3 regions of the Trichocoleus sp. Lan genome follow, and region 1 is predicted to be linked to each of the others. Evidence: predicted binding sites of a transcription regulator. Region 1 holds the regulator's gene; each other region holds the start of a gene.
What was found. The regulator HrcA, encoded in region 1, represses chaperone genes, less so after heat shock. The targets are predictions, from matches to a motif close to ANTTAGCACTCNNNANTNNNGAGTGCTAANT.
Positions count from the first base shown of each region.

Region 2: the regulator HrcA is predicted to act here: its motif matches at 1,006-1,036, upstream of groES (co-chaperone GroES).
Region 3: the regulator HrcA is predicted to act here: its motif matches at 1,141-1,171, upstream of groL (chaperonin GroEL).

Region 1 is NZ_JAMPKA010000010.1:68,221-70,495, forward strand. It holds gene NDA03_RS11000 (hypothetical protein) at 1-49, opposite strand, end outside; gene NDA03_RS11005 (DUF2834 domain-containing protein) at 64-750, opposite strand; gene hrcA (heat-inducible transcriptional repressor HrcA) at 870-1,982, opposite strand; gene NDA03_RS11015 (hypothetical protein) at 2,107-2,275, opposite strand, start outside.
Region 2 is NZ_JAMPKA010000005.1:237,961-240,235, forward strand. It holds gene groL (chaperonin GroEL) at 1-517, opposite strand, end outside; gene groES (co-chaperone GroES) at 639-950, opposite strand; gene NDA03_RS06880 (ferredoxin) at 1,256-1,708, shown strand; gene NDA03_RS06885 (response regulator transcription factor) at 1,910-2,275, shown strand, end outside.
Region 3 is NZ_JAMPKA010000024.1:12,453-14,727, reverse strand. It holds gene NDA03_RS20180 (M4 family metallopeptidase) at 1-951, opposite strand, end outside; gene groL (chaperonin GroEL) at 1,204-2,275, shown strand, end outside.

The DNA of each region.
Region 1 (2,275 bases):
AGGAGATAAATCCAGCCCATAATAACCAAAGTGCTGTTTTTCTAGCCATATTTCCATCAAATTTTAATTTCTAGATTGTGCGGGTTGCCGTTCCGTGGAGAAAGCTTCGGCATTAGTTTCTGGTAAGGGAGGACGCAGGCAAAGATAAGCTAAAGCGCCAAACAAAGGAATCAGCACTACTATCCAAAAAAGTGTAGAATTCTTGATTCCCCGACGCGCCATATCATCTCCCAGAAGTGCGGGAAATATTAACCACAGCAGGCAGAAATCCAAACTCATGACATGAACGAAGCGATTTGTCTGGAACTGCTGAATATAATCTGCCCAATTCCCGCCCAATAAGCCATATACAACCAAACTCCCAGCGCCGAATGTTAGTAAAAAACCAAGCCACCGGGAATCGAGTATTTTCAGAAATAAATTCTTTTCTCCGTGAAATTCCTGGTTGGGTTCTCGCAGTGCTAAATAAGGCAACAAAGCAAATGCTCCGACTCCAAAAGAGAACGCCGAAAAAGGCCAAGCTGCTACCTTTTGCTGTTTGCCATCAATGAGCATCAGACAGGCGTAAATCATCGGTACGATGCCCAGAAGATTGAATAGCGTGACGACTAGGGGGTTAATCCCTGTCCATTGACCTGTGGAGAGATTTTTGATAAGTTCAAATGTGCCTGGTTGTTCAGGAGGTGCTAACAGAAAGGCATAGGTAATAAATGCTGCCCAAAGCAACCAAAAGCCAATTTTTCTAGCCATATCAGTGAAGAATGAAAAGCAAAAATTAGAGCTAATCGCAATTAGCCATGTTTATCGTTCGTGGTTCGTGGTGGGCTACCCAATCGCTAATCGCTAATCGCGATTAGCGATTTTCTAAATTAAGCAGGTTGCGTAAGAGCATCCGAGAGATAATCGGCGGCGGCTTCAACGAGTGCGATCGCATTTTCGTACACCATCCGCGTTGGCCCCAAAACACCCACACTTCCCACGGGTACTGAACCCTGCTGGTAAGTTGCAGAAATCAGCGTACAGGTACGCATCGGTTCTAAAGGATTTTCCGAACCAATCCGCACCGTCACCCGCGAACCAGAAGTGACATCTGAGATAGCCGTGACATCTGGTCTAGGCCATTCAAAGATTAAAGGCCACAGCTGGTCTTGTTCCTCTTCCAATAGATGTATAAGCGTCTGCACTTGCTGTAACTCGGAAAATTCTGGCTGACGCAATACTTCAGCGACGCCACGAACCATAATTTGAGTTGTGGCAGGTTGGGAAGTGCGACGGATCAAGTTGGAAAGCAGATTTCGCAAGGAATCGACATATCGTTGAAATTCTCGGTCTAGTTCGCTCCAGTCTAAAGTTGCCAATTCACTGAGCGATCGCCCCCGCAAGTGGCTATTCAGAAAATTCGATAAAATTTGCAACTCCCGATCTACAATTTCTGCGTCCGGTTGCTCATCCTCCGATTCTGAGAGCGGTAACTCCATTAAGACGCTAGTCGTCTCATAAGAATCCGTCACCACAATCAGCATCACCCTTCCCGGATCGAGCTGCACCAGTTGCAAATGCCGCAAACGATTAGTTCGAGTCTGCGGCATCGTGATCAGGGTAATATAACCGCTGAGCGTTGCCAGAATTTGCGCTGCACCCCGCAACACAGTCTCGAAACTCTGATGTTCCAAGTTCAAACGGTTTGTGAATAACTGCTCTACCTGACGCCCCAAGGCTTCAGAAGGCTTAATTAATTGATCGACATAAATTCGATAGCCAGAGTCAGAGGGAACCCGTCCAGCCGAGGTATGGGGTTGATAGAGCAACCCCGCTTTCTCTAAGACGCCCATTGCATTGCGAATCGTCGCTGGACTGACGCACAGATTATACTCGTCTACCAAAGCTTTTGAGCCGACTGGCTCAGCCGTCGCAATATAGTGACGGACAGTTGCCCAGAGAATACGTTGTTGACGGTCAGTCAGACTTACTTGCCTAGCCATTTAAACGAAAGCCGAATTGGATAGGGTTTTAAAAACAATTGGAAATTCCTGGACTTCTGATGATGAATTTCTCAGTAAGTCCGGCGCTCTTGTCAAGCAAGCAGCCGATTAAATATAGGATAGGTTAAAACAGAATAGCAGATGCTGCCTTCTGCCTGCCGGTTCGCCACACCCAGCCAGTAGAAGCATAACAGCCGCCGAACTCCAACCTTAGACATACCATGACGATCGATCGCAGAGTTAGGACATTATCGCTACCCGTAACTCTAGAGTCCACAGTCTCTATCAGGATT
Region 2 (2,275 bases), on a different contig from region 1:
CGCCTTCCTTGCCCACCTTATCCATCGCTTCAGCGATCATCCGACCAACTTCTTCGTCGTTACCAGCAGAGATGGTACCAACTTGAGCGATCGCTTTGGAATCTTCTACTTGTTTGGCGTGTTCGGCAATTCTTTCCACCAGGAAGCCAGTGGCTTTGTCAATCCCGCGCTTCAGAGAAATTGCATTTGCACCCGCAGCAACGTTTCTCAAGCCCTCTTTTACAATTGCATGAGCGAGAACGGTTGCAGTCGTAGTGCCATCACCAGCAGCATCATTGGTCTTAGAAGCGGCTTGACGAATTAAGGAGACCCCCGTGTTTTCAACGTGATCTTCTAATTCAATTTCTTTGGCAATGGTGACACCATCATTCACGATTTGTGGTGCGCCGAACTTCTTCTCTAGTACCACGTTGCGGCCTTTAGGGCCGAGAGTGACAGCCACAGCTTCAGCTAGGATGTCCATCCCTTTTTCCAGGGCGCGACGAGCGTTTTCGTTGTAAATAATGCGCTTAGCCATAGTTCCTCAGTTGTTTTGAGTTTTGAGTTTTGAGTTTTGAAGGAGTGTTGAGCGTTGAGTTTTGAGTGTTGAGTTAAGCAGATGTTTTTAACTCGGAACTCTCAACTCAGAACTCATAACTTTATGAAACGACTGCTAAAATGTCCTTCTCTGAGAGCAGAACGTACTCTTCTGTGCCGAGTTTGATGTCTGTGCCAGCGTACTTGGAGTAGAGAACCTTGTCGCCCACAGAGACTTCCAACTCAACACGAGTGCCTTTGTCATCGCGCTTGCCAGGTCCCACAGCGACGACTTCCCCTACTTGAGGCTTTTCTTTGGCATTATCAGGAAGAAGAATTCCACCAGCGGTTTTCTCTTCAGCAGCGCTCACTTTCACAAAAACGCGATCGCCCAGCGGCTTAACAGTGGATACGCTTAGAGATACAGCTGCCATACAAACTTCGCTCCTATTACAGGTTTGACTCAAGACACACGATTCGTTCGTTGAGAATTAGCACTCTCAACCTCTGAGTGCTAATTTAGCCCAACCAGTGTGCGATCGCAACAAAATTCTTTGTACGGGTTCCCGAACTTATCCGGTTGTCGGAAGACTTTAGTAGAAATGCTTAAGACACAAAGAGGGCTTTAGTCATTGGGATGGCATAGCGCGATCGCACTCAATCTGCTAAAAAAAATTGGAACCGCTAAAATCTCCTAAAAAACGGATATCTCGCTTCTTCCAAGGAAATCAAATAAATAATGACTGAAAACACAGTGGCTGAGTCTAGCCCTGAAATTCCTGAAACTTGTCAATCATCAGACCCAAACGCTCTCGCCGCTTGTGTGCAGACCTTGGGACTGAATCAAATTCAGCGCCATGTCTTCATCTGTGCCGATCCAACCTTACCCCAGTGTTGCTCCAAGGAAACCAGTTTAGAATCTTGGAATTACTTGAAAAAGCGACTTAAAGAGCTAAAACTAGACAAGCCTTCCGACAAAAGCCCTCTTTGCATTTTCCGCACCAAAGCAAACTGTCTGCGAGTTTGCTCCCAAGGCCCAATTCTAGTCGTTTACCCAGATGGTGTTTGGTATCGTGGAGCGACTCCTGAAGTCATTGAGCGGATTATCCAAGAACATCTGATTGGCAACAAAATTGTGCAAGAATACGCTTTCTTAGTTCATCCACTACCAAAACCCTATACAGTAACATAGTAGCTACGTTATATTCTTCCGTGTACCTACTAGATTTTCGTCGTTGTGACCCATGTCAGTGACTATAATTTTCTAAAAAGAGATTATAGGAATTGCCTAGACTTAGTAGGAGTCGGTGCAGCAGGGTGCTGAAAAAAACGTAAACTATACGTACAAAACGGTTTAAATTTTCACAATTCCAGGCTTGGCGAGTGGCACAGCATGAAAGACACCAGTATAAGAGATAACAAACGACTGTTGCTGATTGATGACGACCCCAACCTGATTTTGCTGGTCAAGGACTACCTGGAATTTCGGGGGTACGAAGTCATCACCGCTGAAAATGGTCGGGAAGCACTGGAAGTTCTAGAGCATGATATTCCTGACATGATTATCTGTGATGTCATGATGCCAGAGATGGACGGAATTGCCCTTGTGCAACACGTCAGAGAAGATCCCCGCATCAGCTGGATTCCAGTTCTATTCCTCTCAGCGAAAGGTCAAAGTCAAGACCGAGTCAAGGGTCTCAATACTGGGGCAGATGTCTACATGGTCAAGCCCTTTGAGCCAGAAGAATTGGTGGCGCAA
Region 3 (2,275 bases), on a different contig from region 1:
GCGCAGGCGATCGCGTAAAGCGATATACCAGATTTTCCCTGCCTTTTCCCAAGCGTAGCCGCCAATTTCCACTGCTGCTAAATAAAAGGCACGGTTGGCAATCCCTGAGTTAATATGCACGCCTCCGTTATCTTCCAGCCCTTTGTAGCGGTCTTTATAAGTCGCAGGCTGGGGGTCTTTGCCTAGCACTGGGTCGTCGTATGCTGTCCCCGGTGCCTTCATTGAGCGAATCCCAACGCCCTTAACATTGGCGGTAAACAAACCTTCCCCGATAATCCAGTCAGCTTCCTCGGCGGTCTGATTGAGAACCCGCTGTTTTACCAGAGAACCAAAGACATCGGAAAAAGATTCATTCAGTGCGCCGGATTCGCCGTAATAGATTAGATTGGCTTCATATTGGGTGACGCCGTGGGTTAGCTCATGCCCAATCACATCAATCGCCTTGGTGAAGCGTTCAAAAATCTCTCCATCCCCATCACCGTAGACCATTTGGTCGCCGTTCCAAAAAGCGTTGTCATACTTCACGCCAAAATGAACCGTCGAGTCCAAACGCAGCCCTCGATTGTCGATGGAATTCCGCTCGAACACCTGCTCGTACAAGTCATAAGTTGCACCCGATCCGTCGTAGGCTTCGTTGATCGCGGTATCTTCGCTGGGAGGATCGCCTTCACTCCGCACCAAGGTGCCTGGTAGATCGTTGCCATTTTTAGCATCAAAGATGGTACGACGCTTCTCTCCCGGTGATGCTGCGAACGAGATATTTCCCACTGTCAAGCGCCGTCCGCGAAACTGTTCTGACACGGTTAAGGTTTGAAAAGCCCATGCCCGCTGCTCAGGGTTGCCATTCTGGAGAACCTCCTTCAGCATATGAGGAGGAACGATACAACAAATGGGATGAAGTCTATCGCAGCAAGGTTGCAGCCCTACCGCTCTTTTTTTTGGTGAACGCATAAATTATTTCCTTTGTCAAGGACAGAGCATCAAAAAGTGGATGATAAACGCATTCAATCCAATCCGCTCTAGTTATCGAGAATTCGGCAATTTCGTTACAAAAAGTAACTCAAAAGTGCGTGCGATCGCTCTAGCTGTTTATTATGTGCCTCCCCGATATCAGTCGAGGTGAGGACTCTCATCCTCTCGGATTAGCACTCTGTGCCAGTGAGTGCTAAATTGACTAATGGAAGCGCTCTGAAAACCTAAAACATGGCAAAAATCGTTGCATTTAATGACGAATCGCGGCGGGCACTAGAGCGGGGCGTGAACGTCCTGGCAGACGCCGTTCGCATTACGCTGGGGCCGAAAGGGCGGAATGTCCTTCTAGAGAAGAAGTTTGGCGCACCCCAAATTGTGAACGATGGTATCACCGTTGCCAAGGAAATTGAATTAGAAGACCCCCTGGAAAATACAGGCGCTCGACTGATTCAGGAAGTGGCATCCAAGACGAAAGATATTGCGGGTGATGGCACGACTACGGCGACGGTTCTGGCTCAAGCGATGATTCGTGAGGGCTTGAAGAACGTAGCGGCTGGGGCAAATCCAGTGAGTTTGCGGCGGGGAATCGAAAAAACGATCGCCTTCTTAGTGGAGGAAATTGTAGCGATCGCGAAACCAGTGGAAGGTAGTGCGATCGCGCAAGTGGCAACCGTCTCCGCTGGTAACGATGAAGAAGTCGGCAAAATGATTGCCGAAGCGATGGATAAAGTCACCAAAGACGGCGTGATCACCGTTGAAGAATCCAAATCGATGGCAACGGAACTGGATGTCGTCGAGGGGATGCAGCTGGATCGCGGCTACATTTCTCCCTACTTCATCACCGATTCCGAACGGATGGTGGTGGAATATGAAAACGTCCGGATTTTGATGACGGATAAAAAAATCAACTCTATCCAGGATTTGATTCCCGTCTTGGAAAAAGTTGCCCGTTCCGGTCAAGCTTTGCTGATTATTGCCGAAGACATCGAAGGAGAAGCTTTGGCAACTTTGGTGGTAAATAAAGCGCGGGGCGTACTGAATGTAGCCGCCATCAAAGCGCCTGGATTTGGCGAACGCCGCAAAGCGATGCTGCAAGATATCGCCGTTCTCACTGGCGGTCAGCTAATCTCAGAAGAAGTTGGTTTGAGCCTAGATACCGTCTCCCTGGAGATGCTGGGAACCGCTCAGAAAATCACCATTGATAAAGAAAACACCACCATCGTCGCTGGTGATGCCAAGACGGCAGATGTGCAAAAGCGGATTGCCCAAATTCGCAAGCAGCTAGAAGAAACGGATTCTGACT